Regions from separate parts of the Microbacterium resistens genome, predicted to be linked through region 2. Evidence: predicted binding sites of a transcription regulator. Region 2 holds the regulator's gene; each other region holds the start of a gene.
The links. Region 2 encodes LexA, which represses DNA repair genes until DNA is damaged. Its sites were predicted from a motif close to TCGAACANNTGTTCGA; they were not measured.
Positions count from the first base shown of each region.

Region 1 (4,509 bases), 1.0 Mb from region 2:
GGGCCCGCCCTCCGAACGGATCCGGACCGATGTACCGCCGCCCGGCCCCGCGGGCGTCCGAGCTCGACGGCGTCAGTCGGAGTCCTCGAAGCGGACGCGTCCGCGTGCTCCCGAGGAGCGGGTGTTCTCCCGCAGTGCCGTCCTGGCCGCCGTCATCGCGACACCGCCGCCGTAGCCACGCCGCGCGAGCTGCCCGACCAGGCGCCGCATCGCGGTGTCCTCGTCGTATCGCGCGAGCGATGCGGCCTTGCTCCGGGCGAACTCCAGCGCGCGATCGGCGTCGTCGTCCTCGAGCTCGGCCAGCGCCGCATCAGCGGTCTCCCGAGGGATGCCGCGTTGCTGGAGGGTTCGACCGATCGCGACGCGTCCCTGCCCCTTGCGCTGGGACCCCGCGGTCACGAGGTACTCCGCCAGCGCCGCATCGTTGAGGTAGCCGCGCTCTTCGAACTCGGCGATCACATCCGCCGCGTCGTCCGCCGGGACACCCTGCTCACGCAGTGCCTCCCGTGCTTCCCGGCTGGAGAGTTGCTTGGTCCTCAACCGGCGCACGAGGTACTCGGTCGCCTCTTCGATCCCCGGTCCAGCGTCGTCGGTCGCATCTCTCCGGGAGAAGCGGTCCGCCCGCTCGTCCGCGGCGAGCGGCCGCGGCGACTCCCCCGACGTCGACCGACGAGACGGATGCGCGGGGTGTCGCGAGCTCGGTGCCCTCTGCGGCTCCTCGGCCGTCGCCGCGTTCGGTCGGCGGGCGCCGCCGAACAACGGGATGACGGGAGCGAGCCGGTCGTCCTCCGAAGGCCCGCCCCCGCTATGCATGGCCCACCGCACTCATCGAGTCGCGTCGAGACATGGTCATCGCTTCCGGATCAGGCGGGACGCCGCTGCGCCAGCTCGTCCGCGGGCGCGGCCTCCGGAGCCGCTGCCCCGCCGACGCCCAGCTTCTGCTTGATCTGCGTCTCGATCGCGGCGGCGATGTCCGGGTTGTTGATCAGGAAGTTCCGGGCGTTCTCCTTGCCCTGCCCGAGCTGATCGCCGTCGTACGTGTACCAGGCCCCGGACTTCTTCACGATGCCGTGGTCGACCCCGAAATCGATGAGGCTGCCCTCGCGCGAGATGCCCGTGCCGTACAGGATGTCGAACTCGGCCTGCTTGAACGGCGGGGCCATCTTGTTCTTCACGACCTTCACGCGGGTCCGGTTCCCGACCGCCTCGCTGCCGTCCTTCAGCGTCTCGATCCGGCGGATGTCCAGACGTACCGAGGCGTAGAACTTCAGCGCCTTACCACCCGCGGTGGTCTCCGGCGAGCCGAAGAAGACGCCGATCTTCTCGCGGAGCTGGTTGATGAAGATCGCCGTGGTCTTCGTCTGGTTCAGGCCACCGGTGAGCTTGCGCAGCGCCTGCGACATCAGGCGAGCCTGCAGACCCACGTGGGAGTCGCCCATCTCGCCCTCGATCTCGGCCCGGGGAACCAGGGCCGCGACCGAGTCGATGACGACGAGGTCGATCGCGCCGGAGCGGATCAGCATGTCGGCGATCTCCAGCGCCTGCTCGCCCGTGTCGGGCTGGGAGACGAGCAGCTGGTCGATGTCGACGCCGAGCTTCTTGGCGTACTCGGGGTCGAGCGCGTGCTCCGCATCGACGAACGCCGCGATGCCTCCGGCGCGCTGGACGTTGGCGATCGCGTGCAGCGTCAGAGTGGTCTTACCGGAGGACTCCGGTCCGTAGATCTCGATGATGCGGCCGCGCGGCAGTCCACCGACGCCGAGGGCGACGTCGAGGGCGATGGAGCCGGTCGGGATGACCTCGACGGGAGCACGCTCGTCGCTGCCCAGTCGCATGACCGAACCCTTGCCGAACTGCTTGTCGATCTGAGCGAGGGCCGACTCGAGGGCCCGTTCGCGGTCTGCGGGTGATGGCATGGGATGCTCCTTCTTGCTCGCGTACTGCCGCCTGTAGGCTGTCGCGGCCGCCCCGGCTGGGGCGACTCTCCGACAAGGCGCATGACCTCTTCGGTCCGTCTGCCACGGTATGCGGGGCCACCGACATTCGCGTCGGCTCCGGGACCATCCGTGGACAACGACACCTCGTTGTCATCTGTGCAGAACGATACCCGTTTCTCGAACACAGCTTCGATGACACGCCGACGATCGACTGCCGTGTCATCGAACACGCCGAGAACGCGACGTGGGCGTCAGGAGCGCTTCGGCTCCTGACGCCCTGCTCCGTAGCGGCGGTGCGCCGGAACGTCCGTCTCCTCGCACAGTGCAAGCCAGATCTCCCGCGGCGGGACGCCGGCCGCGAGCGCTTCGGACGCCGTGCGCGTGCCGAGGGTGGTCAGGACCAGGTCGTCCAGCAACGCCGTCGCCCGGGCTCCGAACTCACCGTCGACGGCGCGGAGGAACTCGCTTCTTCGCACGCGGAGGGGCTCCACGCGTCGATACGCCGACCCCGAGGGGTCAGCGCAGCGACAGCTCCGGCTCGACCGAGGCCACGAGGTCGTCCGGAACGACGTCCGGGAAGACCTGGATGCCCTCGAGCACCGAGATGCGGTCCCCCACCTCGCGCATGATCGTCGAGATGGGCACGTCGAGCGCCTCGGCCACGGAGGCGAGGATCTCGCTCGACGCCTCCTTCTGACCGCGCTCGACCTCGCTGAGGTAACCGAGGGCGACCGAGGCCTTGCTCGCGACCTGGCGCAGCGTGCGACCCTTCTGCAGTCGGAAGTCCCGCAGCACGTCGCCGATCTCCTGTCGTACAAGGATCATCGGAACCCCCTCTCCTCAAGGCCCGTGTCGGATCTCGCGTCCGAACGGATCGTCAGTCTAACCCGACCTGTTGTCATCGAATCTACTTTTTCATCCTGTGCTTTGAATGTGAGCACACAGGACTCAACTTCGGTGACGTCGCTCTTATTCCACGCTTTCGGAAAGGACGCCGGAGACGACCGCGATCGCCGCCTCGACGCTCGCCGTGCGGATCATGGCCCGGTCGCCGTCGAACCGGAACGCCCGACTCGTCGACCGCTCGCCGATGCTCACGCCGATGTGCACGGTCCCCACGGGCTGCCCGCCCTGCGGCGTGGGCCCGGCGACGCCGGTCGTCGAGACGCCGACATCCGCCGCGCGGCCGTCGACGGCCAGCGCCGAACGCACCCCGTCGGCCATCTGTCGCGCCACCTCGGGGTGCACCGGCCCGTGAGCGGCGAGGAGCGCTGCGTCGACGCCGAGGACGCTGTGCTTGATCGGAGTCGCGTAGGCGACCACTCCTCCGCGGAGGACATCGGAGGCGCCGGGAACCGACACGAGCTCGGCGCAGAGCGCTCCGCCGGTCAGCGACTCCGCGACGGCCACGGTCCACCCGCGCCGCCGAAGCTCCGCCAGCAGCGCCTCGGTGCTCATTCCCCCGTCCGCCCGCTCCGCGCGCCGCGCACCTGGGCCACGACGTAGTCGATGCCGCTGGCCACCGTCAGCACCAGCACCACGACCATGAGGATCATGGTGACCACCGTCCACGGCGTCATCCCGACGAGCACGTGGAGCGGCAGCAGCGCCCATCCGAGAGCGACGCCCTGGACGGCCGTCTTGACCTTGCCCATCCACGCCGCCGCGACGACGTGCTCCTTGGCGATCACCAGACGGTGGACCGTGATCCCCCACTCCCGCACCAGGATGACCACGACGATCCACCAGGGCACCTCGCCGAGGATCGCGAGCCCGAGGAATCCCGCACCGGTCAGCAGCTTGTCCGCGATGGGGTCCCAGAGCTTTCCGAAGTCGCTGACGATGTCGTACTTGCGCGCCAGGAACCCGTCGACCCAGTCCGTCGAGATCGCCAGGATGAACAGCGCGCCGGCGATCCACCGGAGGACGAGGTCGTGAAGGCCCGCCGTGCCGCCCATCAGCAGGAGCACGAAGAACACGACGGCGAGCGGGATGCGCGCCACCGTGATCGCGTTGGGCAGCTGCCGCGGGATGGCCATCAGTCGCGTCCCGTCAGGCCCCAGGCGTCCTCGTCGCCTTCCGACTCCACCACCGGGAGGTCGCGATACTGCTCCTCCAGAGGATCGGCCCCGTACGGGTCGTCCGCCGCCGGTGCTCCCGCCGCAGGCGCCGACGCGGGCGCCGACGGCGCGGCGGGCGGCTCGTCGCCTCGGAGCCGCGCGAGGACGCCGGGAAGCTGCTCGGCCGTGACGAGGACGTCGCGCGCCTTGGAGCCCTCGGAGGGGCCGACGATCTCGCGCGATTCGAGAAGATCCATGAGGCGGCCGGCCTTCGCGAAACCGACACGCAGCTTGCGCTGCAGCATGGACGTGGAGCCGAACTGCGTCGACACGACGAGCTCGGCGGCCGCGAGGAGAAGCTCGAGGTCGTCGCCGATGTCCTCGTCGACCTCCTTCTTCTTCGTCTCGATGGCCTCCTGGACGTCCGGACGGTACTCCGGGCGGGCCTGGCCGGTGACGTGCTTGACCACGGCGTCGATCTCGCTCTCCTCGACCCACGCCCCCTGGAGGCG
Region 1 covers NZ_CP082781.1:1,393,250-1,397,758, forward strand. Annotated here, with positions in the region: gene K8F61_RS06805 (regulatory protein RecX) at 73-813, opposite strand; gene recA (recombinase RecA) at 864-1,916, opposite strand; gene K8F61_RS06815 (DUF3046 domain-containing protein) at 2,189-2,413, opposite strand; gene K8F61_RS06820 (helix-turn-helix domain-containing protein) at 2,454-2,762, opposite strand; gene K8F61_RS06825 (CinA family protein) at 2,907-3,395, opposite strand; gene pgsA (CDP-diacylglycerol--glycerol-3-phosphate 3-phosphatidyltransferase) at 3,392-3,976, opposite strand; gene K8F61_RS06835 (FtsK/SpoIIIE family DNA translocase) at 3,976-4,509, opposite strand, start outside.
Region 1: a site for LexA is predicted at 2,115-2,130, ahead of recA (recombinase RecA). Genes of this name have one in related genera too.

Region 2 (4,509 bases):
CGCGTCGCCGTAGCGGGAGATCCCGCTCTTGTCGCCGAGCGCCTCGCGGATCGCCTGACCGAGCACGATCGAGACGTCCTCCACGGTGTGGTGCGCGTCGATGTGCGTGTCCCCGGAGGCGCGCACGGCCAGGTCCGTCAGCGAGTGCTTGGCGAACGCCGTCAGCAGGTGGTCGAAGAACGGGACGGACGTGTCGATGCTGCTGCGGCCGGAGCCGTCGAGGTTCAGCTCGACCTCCACCGTCGACTCCGAGGTCGCGCGGTCGCGGCGGGCGGTGCGGGCGGTCATGCTGCCGATCCTACCGAGGCCAGGGCGTCCAGGAACGCCGTCGTCTCGGCCTCCGTCCCCGCGGTGACGCGCAGGTGCCCGGGGATCCCGACGTCGCGGATGAGGACGCCGCGGTCGTACAGCGCCCGCCACGTGGCCGCCGGATCCGCGACGCCGCCGAAGAGCACGAAGTTCGTCCAGGACTCGTGCGGGCGGTACCCGAGAGCCTCGAGTGTCGCCGAGATCCGATCCCGCTGGACCACGATCTCGTCGACCATCGCGAGCATCGTCGGGGCGTTTCGCAGCGCGGCCACCGCCGCCGCCTGCGTGAGGCCGCTGAGGTGGTACGGCAGGCGCACGAGCCGCAGCGCGTCGATGAACGCGGGATCGGCGGCCAGATACCCGACCCGGGCGCCGGCGAACGCGAACGCCTTGCTCATCGTCCGCGATACCGCGAGGCGCTCCCGGCCCGGCAGCAGGGTCAGCGCGGACGGCGATTCGTGCGGCGCGAACTCCTGATAGGCCTCGTCCACCACCACGACACCGCGGGACGCCTCGTACACCGCCTCGATCAGCTCAAGCGGAAGGGGGGTCCCGGTGGGGTTGTTCGGCGCGCACAGCAGGATGACATCGGGATCGGCGGCCGCGACCTGCGCGACCGCGTCGTCGACCGAGACGGTGTAGTCGGGCTGACGCTCCCCCGCCACCCACCGCGCCCCGGTCCCCTGTGCGAGCAGCGGGTACATCGAGTACGTCGGCGCGAAGCCGAAGACGGTGCGCCCGGGTCCTGCGAAGGCCTGCAGGATGTGCTGCAGCACCTCGTTCGACCCGTTCCCCGCCCAGATGTTCGCGGCGTCGAGATCGTGCCCGAGGTAGGAGGCGAACGCCTCGCGCAGGGGCGTGAACTCCCGGTCGGGGTACCGGTTCACCTCGTGAAGCGCGACGGCGATGTCATCGAGGATGTCGTCGGCCACCGCATCCGGGACCGGATGCGTGTTCTCGTTCACGTTCAGCGCGACAGGAAGCGGAGCCTGCGGAGCACCATAGGGGCGGAGGCCGCGGAGGTCGTCGCGTAGCGGCAGGTCATCGAGGGAGACGGTCACCCTCACCATCGTAGGCGCGGAGCCGAGCCGGGGACTCCAGATGACGCTTCGGACAGAGGCCTGAGTCGGCGACCGGCTAGCGGCCGGCCGCGTACTCCGCGGGGATCGACAGCTCGTCGCCGACCACCAGGGCGCCCGGATCCACCAGGTTGAGGCGAGCGATGGCGTCCACCACGTCACGAGGATCGGACTCCGGGGCGACCTCGGCCGCGATGGACCACAGGGTGTCACCCGGCATGACGGTCACGGTGGCGAAGGACCCCGGCGTGGACGCCTCTCCCGAGGCGAGCGCGGAGCCGCCGCTGAGGACCGCGAAGCCGATCGCCGCGGCGACCGGGACAGCGACGAGACCGGCCAGCACGCGGCGACCCCGGACGGTGAGACGCAGCTGGGTGCGCGGGGCCGGGGTGAGGGTGATGCTGCTCATGTCGTCTGCTCCTTCGGGGATCTCGACGTCTGGTCCACCGTCGAGGTGAACCTACGTACCGAACCTATCTTCGAATTCGAACATCTGTCAACCGTTCTTCGAGAAAACCTTCGGACGGGATCCCGACACGCTCGAACAGATCTTCCGCATCCGGCGAGTACTCGGATACGGTTTCGATATCGGAAGCCCATCACGGACCACCGACATTCGAATCCGCCTCGGGTCCCGACGCCCGCAAGCACCTGGAGGATCAGCCATGAGCGACGGCGCCACGACCGACGCAGACATCCCCCGCACGCGACGCCGCAAGAGCCTCAGCGCCAAGCAGATGGCGATCCTCGAGGTGATCCAGACCTCGATCGCGCGGCACGGCTACCCGCCGAGCATGCGCGAGATCGGCGACGCCGTGGGGCTCAAGTCCCTCTCCAGCGTCACGCACCAGCTCGGCCAGCTCGAGCTGAGCGGCTACCTGCGGCGCGATCCGGGCAAGACCCGGGCGATGGAGGTGCTGATCGACCTCCCCGGCACCGCGGGCGAGAACCCGGCGGACACGGCGCCGTCCGTGGGCGACGCCGCCCTGGTGCCGCTGGTCGGCCGCATCGCCGCGGGCATCCCGATCACGGCCGAGCAGCAGGTGGAGGAGATCTTCCCGCTCCCGCGCCAGCTGGTCGGCAAGGGCGACCTGTTCATGCTCAAGGTGTCCGGCGAGTCCATGATCGACGCGGCCATCTGCGACGGCGACTGGGTCGTCGTGCGGTCGCAGAACACCGCCGACAACGGCGAGATCGTCGCGGCGATGCTGGACGGCGAGGCGACGGTGAAGACGTTCCGCCAGCGCGACGGGCACACGTGGCTGCTCCCGCGCAACTCCGCGTTCGAGCCGATCCTCGGCGACGACGCCGTGGTGCTCGGCAAGGTCGTCGCGGTCCTGCGCGCCGTCTGAATCCGCGCGCCGGCCCGGTGCGAGAAGAGGCGCCCTCCCGCGGGAGGGCGCCTCTTCCTGTGACCGCTCAGACCGCGGCCGGGACCTCGGCACGGACGCGACGGGTCGCCTCCACGATGTTGCGCAGGGAGGCGTTGGTCTCCTCGTAGCCGCGGGTCTTCAGCCCACAGTCCGGGTTGACCCAGAGCTGACGCTCCGGGATCTCCGCGACGGCGCGGCGCAGCAGGGCCTCGACCTCGTCCGCGCTGGGGACGCGCGGCGAGTGGATGTCGTACACGCCGGGACCGATCCCGTGATCGAATCCGGAGCCCGCGATGTCCGCGACGACCTCCATGCGGCTGCGCGCGGCCTCGATCGAGGTGACGTCGGCGTCGAGGGCGCGGATCGCGTCGATGACCACGCCGAACTCGGAGTAGCAGAGGTGCGTGTGCACCTGCGTCGCCGGCGCGGCGCCGGCCGTGGCCAGACGGAAGGAGTCCACCGACCACCGCAGGTACGCCGGCTGATCGTCCTTCTTCAGCGGCAGGAGCTCGCGCAGCGCCGGCTCGTCCACCTGGATGACGCCGATCCCGGCTGCTTCGAGGTCGGCGATCTCGTCGCGCAGCGCCAGGGCCACCTGGTTCGCGGTCTCGGCCAGCGGCTGGTCGTCGCGCACGAACGACCAGGCGAGGATCGTCACCGGTCCGGTGAGCATCCCCTTGACGGGCTTCGCCGTGAGCGACTGTGCGTAGGCGGACCAGTCGACGGTGATCGGCGCGGGGCGCGAGACGTCCCCCCAGAGGATCGACGGACGGGTCGCGCGCGAGCCGTAGGACTGCACCCACCCGTGCTCGGTGACGTCGAAGCCGTCGAGGTGCTCGGCGAAGTACTGGACCATGTCGTTGCGCTCCGGCTCCCCGTGGACGAGCACGTCGAGGCCGAGGTCCTCCTGGAGGTCGATGACGCGGCGGATCTCCTCGCGCAGGAAGTCCTCGTAGTCCTCCTTCGTGACCTCGTCCCGGAGGTAGCGCGCCCTGGCCCGGCGGATCTCGCCCGTCTGGGGGAAGGACCCGATCGTCGTCAGCGGCAGGCTCGGCAGATCCAGGGCGGCCTCCTGCGCGGCCACGCGGGTCTCGTAGTCGCCGCGGGAGAAGTCCTCGGCGGTCAGCGCCGCCGTGCGCTCCCGCACCGATCCGTCCCGGACGCCCGGAGCCCCGAGGCGGTCCGCCAGGGCCGTGGAGGCGGCGTCCAGCTCCGCGGCGATGGCGCCGCGTCCCTCGACGAGGCCCTGCGCCAGCGTGACGACCTGCGCAACCTTCTGATCCGCGAAGGCGAGCCACGAGACCAGGCGGGCATCCAGCTTCGACTCGTCGTCGACATCGTGCGGGACGTGCAGGAGCGAGGTGGACGTCGACGCGGAGACGGCTGCGGCACCGAGCTCTCGGAGCGCCTCGAGGCGTGCGAACGCCCCGGCGAGGTCGCCCCGCCAGATGTTGTGCCCGTCGACGACGCCGCCGACGAGGGTCTTCTCCGCCAGCCCCGGAACCGCCGCCGGGACCTCCCCGCGGACGAGATCCAGCCCGATCGCCTCGATCGGGGCCGTGGCGAGGACGGCGAGGTTCTCCCCCAGCGAGGCGTACGGAGCGGCCACGAAGATCGACGGCCGGTCCGTCGCGGAGCCGAGCGCCGCGTACGCCCGCGACGCCGCCGCGCCCAGGATCGTCGGTGCGGCGGGAAGGGACTCGCTCACGAGGGCCGGCTCGTCGAGCTGGACCCACTCCGCGCCCGCG
Region 2 covers NZ_CP082781.1:364,495-369,003, reverse strand. Annotated here, with positions in the region: gene hisB (imidazoleglycerol-phosphate dehydratase HisB) at 1-288, opposite strand, end outside; gene K8F61_RS01715 (histidinol-phosphate transaminase) at 285-1,379, opposite strand; gene K8F61_RS01710 (LysM peptidoglycan-binding domain-containing protein) at 1,447-1,797, opposite strand; gene lexA (transcriptional repressor LexA) at 2,054-2,740, shown strand; gene metE (5-methyltetrahydropteroyltriglutamate--homocysteine S-methyltransferase) at 2,808-4,509, opposite strand, start outside.

Region 3 (4,509 bases), 1.8 Mb from region 2:
CAGGGTGAGGTCGGAGCGCAGGAAGCCGTACTCCTGCGCGATCGGCTCCTTCACCTTGAGCAGCAGGTCGGCCGCGCCCCACGCCTCCTCGGCGGTGTCGACGATCTCGGCTCCGGCGGCACGGTACGCGTCGTCGGCGATGCCCGACCCCCGTCCCGCCCCGGACTGCACCAGCACCCGGTGCCCCTCGTGGACGAGCCGGTCGGCTCCGGCCGGCGTGAGCGCGACCCGGTTCTCGTTGTTCTTGACCTCGGTGGGGACAGCGATCCTCATCGATCCTCCTGACGGCGATTTTGTCGTCGCATAGCATCGCAAGAAAACGCGCACGAGTACACATTCTCCGCAGAACCTTCGACATACGCAGCGTATCCGGAAGAATCATTCGCATGGATGACTCTTCTGGGGAAATGACGCCGAACCCTCTTCGGGCGCCCGCGCTGGATGCCGTCGATGCGCGGATCGTGGACCTCGTGTCGACGAACGGGAGGATCACGAACGCCGAGCTCGCCGCGCGGCTGGGCATCGCGCCGTCGACCGCGCACGCGCGACTCCGGTCGCTCACGGAGCGGGGCGTGATCACCGGCTTCCACGCCAGCGTGGACGAGAAGCTGCTGGGAGCCGGACTTCAGGCGATCATCGGGGTGACGCTGCGTCCCGGCGCCCGCCGCGAGAGCATCGTCACCTTCGAGGATCGCGTCCGTGCGCTGCCGCAAGTGATCCAGATGTTCTTCCTCGGGGGTCACGACGACTTCCTGCTCCACATCGCGGTCGCCGATTCCGAGCAGATGCGCGCGTTCGTCGTCGATCACCTCTCGGCGCAGAGCAGCGTCGCCTCGACCCGGACGAGCATCATCTTCGACTATCACCGCAACTCCGTCGCCGCCTCCTTCTGAGCCGCCGCGCGCGGTTCGGCGCGTGCGGCTTCAGTCGGCCGGCCGCGCGGCCGCCACGGCGGCACGGATCTCGTCGTGCGGGAGCGCGAAGCTCGCGTGGCCGTCACGGCCGACCATGTCCCGTGCCGCCACCAGCGCATTCATCACGGCCTCCTCCGTCGCCTCGACCACGGCCGCGTACAGCGGGTCGATCGCCCCCCACGGCGTCGCGGCGATGGTCGTCACCGGGCGTGTCTCGCCCATCGACGAGCGGAGCCCGTCGGCGTCCGCGGTCGAGAAGGCCAGGAAGATGTCGCCGGAGAAGTGCCCGCCCGTCGTCCCGGTCCTGGCCAGGCCCAGCGGAACGCGTCGGGCCAACGCCGCGCACTGCGACGGGAGGAGCGGGGCATCCGTGGCCACCACGGCGATGACGCTGCCCGCACCGGGCGCCGCGGCGACGCGGGCGTCATCGGCGTCCAGCCAGGGCTCCGCCGCCATCGGGCACGGCGCGGCCGAACCTCGCCCGAGGTCCATGCCGCGCAGCCGCAGCTCGTGACGGGCGCCGAAGTTCGCCTGGAGCAGCACCCCCACGGTGCGCGGCGCGCCGAGCACGTCCACGACGCGCGAGGCCGTGCCGATCCCGCCCTTGAACCCGTAGCAGTTCATCCCGGTCCCGCCGCCGACGTTCCCCTCGCCGACCCGCCCGCCGACGGCGACGTCGAGCGCTCGCCGGGCGTGCTCCGGGCGGACGTGCCCGCCGTTGATGTCGTGCAGGTACCCGTCCCAGGTCTCTCCGACGACCGGCAGCATCCACCGGTTGGCGAGCCGCGGCGCATGATCGGCCAGCCAGGAGTCCATGCCGCTGTGGCAGGCGCCGACCGCGTGGGAGGACGTGGTGATGATCGGCGTCTCCAGCAGGCCCGACTCGTCGATCCAGGCGCGCCCGGTGAGCTCGCCGTTGCCGTTGAGCACCGCCGTCCCTGCGGCGCACGGTGCGTCCAGCGCCGCCTTCCCGCGGGGAAGCACCGCCGTGACACCCGTGCGCACCGGTCCCTCGCCGCGGCGCAGGGGACCGTCCCCCGAGATGAGCGTGACGTGGCCGACCTCGACGCCGGACACGTCGGTGATCGCGTTGACGGGGCCGGGGCGTCCGTCGAACGGGAGACCGAGGTCGCGGGCGCGGGGGGAGGGAGGGGCTGGCTGCATGCGTCCATTCTTGGCGTGCATGGATATTGAACGCAAGTGCAGCATGTGCCAGACGCCCGCAGGAAACCATTGACACCGGCTCTCCGACTCATTTAAATGAGTGTTCAAATTCGTCCGACGTGGAACGAGAGGGCCTCCGATGACCGAGCTCCAGCCTGAGACCGCACGCCCTGGGGTGCAGAGGCTTCCCGGTGGAAGGCTCGGCGTCTTCGCCGTCGTCTGCCTGGTGGTCTCCGCCGCCGCTCCCCTCACCGTCGCCGCCAGCGCGGGCGCCACGTCCTACCGCCTCGGCGGGCTCGGCGGCCCCCTGGCGATGCTCGTGTGCGCCGTCGTGCTGATCTGCTTCTCGTTCGGCTTCACGGCGATGAGCGGCCACGTCACCAACTCCGCGGCGTTCTACGCGTACGTCGGCAAGGGGTTCGGGCGGCCCGCCGGGCTCGGCGTCGCCGCGGTGACGACTTTCGCCTACGTCGTCCTCACCTGCAGCTTCTACGGCTTCATCGGCTTCTTCACGGCCATCGGCATGCGCACGATCTTCGGGATCGAGGTGCACTGGTTCGTGGGCTCGGCGCTCGCCTGGGGCGTGGTCACGTTCCTCGGGCATCGCAGCGCCGAAGCGGGGGCGCGGGTCCTCGCGGTCATCCTCACGGGCGAGGTCGGGATCCTCGTCATCCTGTCCGTCGCCGCGCTCGTCAACGGGGGCCCCGAGCCGATGTCCCTCGGCTCCTACCAGCCGGGGCTCCTGTTCGTCCCCGGCGCCGCGGCGCTCTTCGTCCTCGGGTTCGGGGCGTTCGTCGGGTTCGAGGGGACCGCGATCTACGCCGAGGAGGCCAAGCGCCCGAAGCGGACCGTCCCGCTGGCGACCTACATCGCGGTGGGGTTCCTCGGCGCCTTCTACTCGTTCGTGTTCTGGATCTACACGGTCGCGTTCGGCGTCGACGGCGTGCTCCTCGCGGCGCAGGAGGACGACTTCCAGGACATGATCTTCATCGCCTCCACCACGTATCTCGGCGACTGGGCGGCGAAGGTGATCGCGGTCCTCGTCGTCACGAGCTTCCTGGCCTGCGTGCTCGCGTTCCACAACTCCTCGGCGCGGTACATCTTCTCGCTCGGGCGCGATCGCGTCCTTCCCGCGTACCTCGGCGAGGTCCACCCTCGCCACGGATCGCCGTCGAAGGCCAGCTTGACGGTCTCCTGCATCGCCGCGGTGCCGTTGATCGTCGTCGCGGTCACCGGCGCCGACGTGTTCCTCGTCTTCGGTCTCATCGCCTACGCGATCGGGGTGGCGGCGATCATCTTCGCCCAGGCCGTCGCGGCGCTCGCCGTCGTCGCCTACTTCGCGAAGGACCGCCGCGGACACAGTCCGTGGCGGGTGCTGATCGCCCCGGCGATCGGCGCGTTCGGCCTCACGGTCGCCTGGATCGCGATCGTGGCGAACTTCTCCATCATCAGCGGGCTGGAGGGGGCCTGGCAGAACATCGCCCTGATCCTGCCGACCCCGATCCTCTTCGTCGCCGGCATCCTGCTGGCGAACCGCTGGCGTCGCACCGACCCTGCGCGCTTCGACGGGCTGGCTCAGGACATCGGGACGACGACTATCGTTGTTGACCGTGTCGAGTGAGCGACGACGGCGGGAGCTGCTGGAAGCCGCCATCCGGGTGGTGTCCCGCGGTGACGCGTCCTCGCTGAGCGCCCGCGCGGTCGCGGAGGAGGCCGGGGTGAGCCCGGGCTCCGTCATCTATCACTACGGGGACATGGACTCGCTCGTCAGCGCAGCGCTCGTGAGCGTGATCGAGCAGTACGTGGACCTCCGGCGCCAGGCGATCATGACGGTCACGGATCCGGTGGAGCGGTTGCGGCTGCTCATTGACACCGGTGTGCCCGAGAAGGTCGACGGAGCCCTGCGGTTCATCTATGAGCACATCGACCACGCGCGCACCCATCCGGAACGCGCGTCCCTGCACCGCGCCGTGGTGGAGCGGCAGATCGATCTGTACGAGGCGACGATCGACCTCGGCGTCGCCACGGGCGTGTTCCGTCCGGGGCTGGCGCATCGCCGGATCGCGTCGACGCTCGTGGCTCTCGAGGACGGCTTCGATCTGTGGGCCCTGATCGGGTTCCAGGACCGTGTCGAGGAGCACCGGGAGATCCTGCGCGCCATGGCGTCGCGCCTGCTCGCCGTCACCCTCTGACTCGGAGGCGGCTCCTCGCGCGGGCGGTCCCCGGCTCCACAGGCGGTCGACGGGCGCGGGAGGCGTCCGCCGCCGGGAATCCTCTCTGCGTGGCCGGACCGCAGCAGAGAGGTGCGTCGCGATCCGGCCTTGGAATGCAAAGACGACGTCCGACAAGTGCCGACGGCGAACGCCTGAACCGATTGTATGAAGACACCGGGCTCGGCACCAAGCAACTGGTGTGCAATAAGACAAAGATC
Region 3 covers NZ_CP082781.1:2,209,595-2,214,103, reverse strand. Annotated here, with positions in the region: gene ald (alanine dehydrogenase) at 1-273, opposite strand, end outside; gene K8F61_RS10585 (Lrp/AsnC family transcriptional regulator) at 408-893, shown strand; gene K8F61_RS10580 (DmpA family aminopeptidase) at 924-2,078, opposite strand; gene K8F61_RS10575 (APC family permease) at 2,218-3,699, shown strand; gene K8F61_RS10570 (TetR/AcrR family transcriptional regulator) at 3,689-4,270, shown strand.
Region 3: a site for LexA is predicted at 2,171-2,186, ahead of K8F61_RS10580 (DmpA family aminopeptidase). Genes of this name have one in related genera too.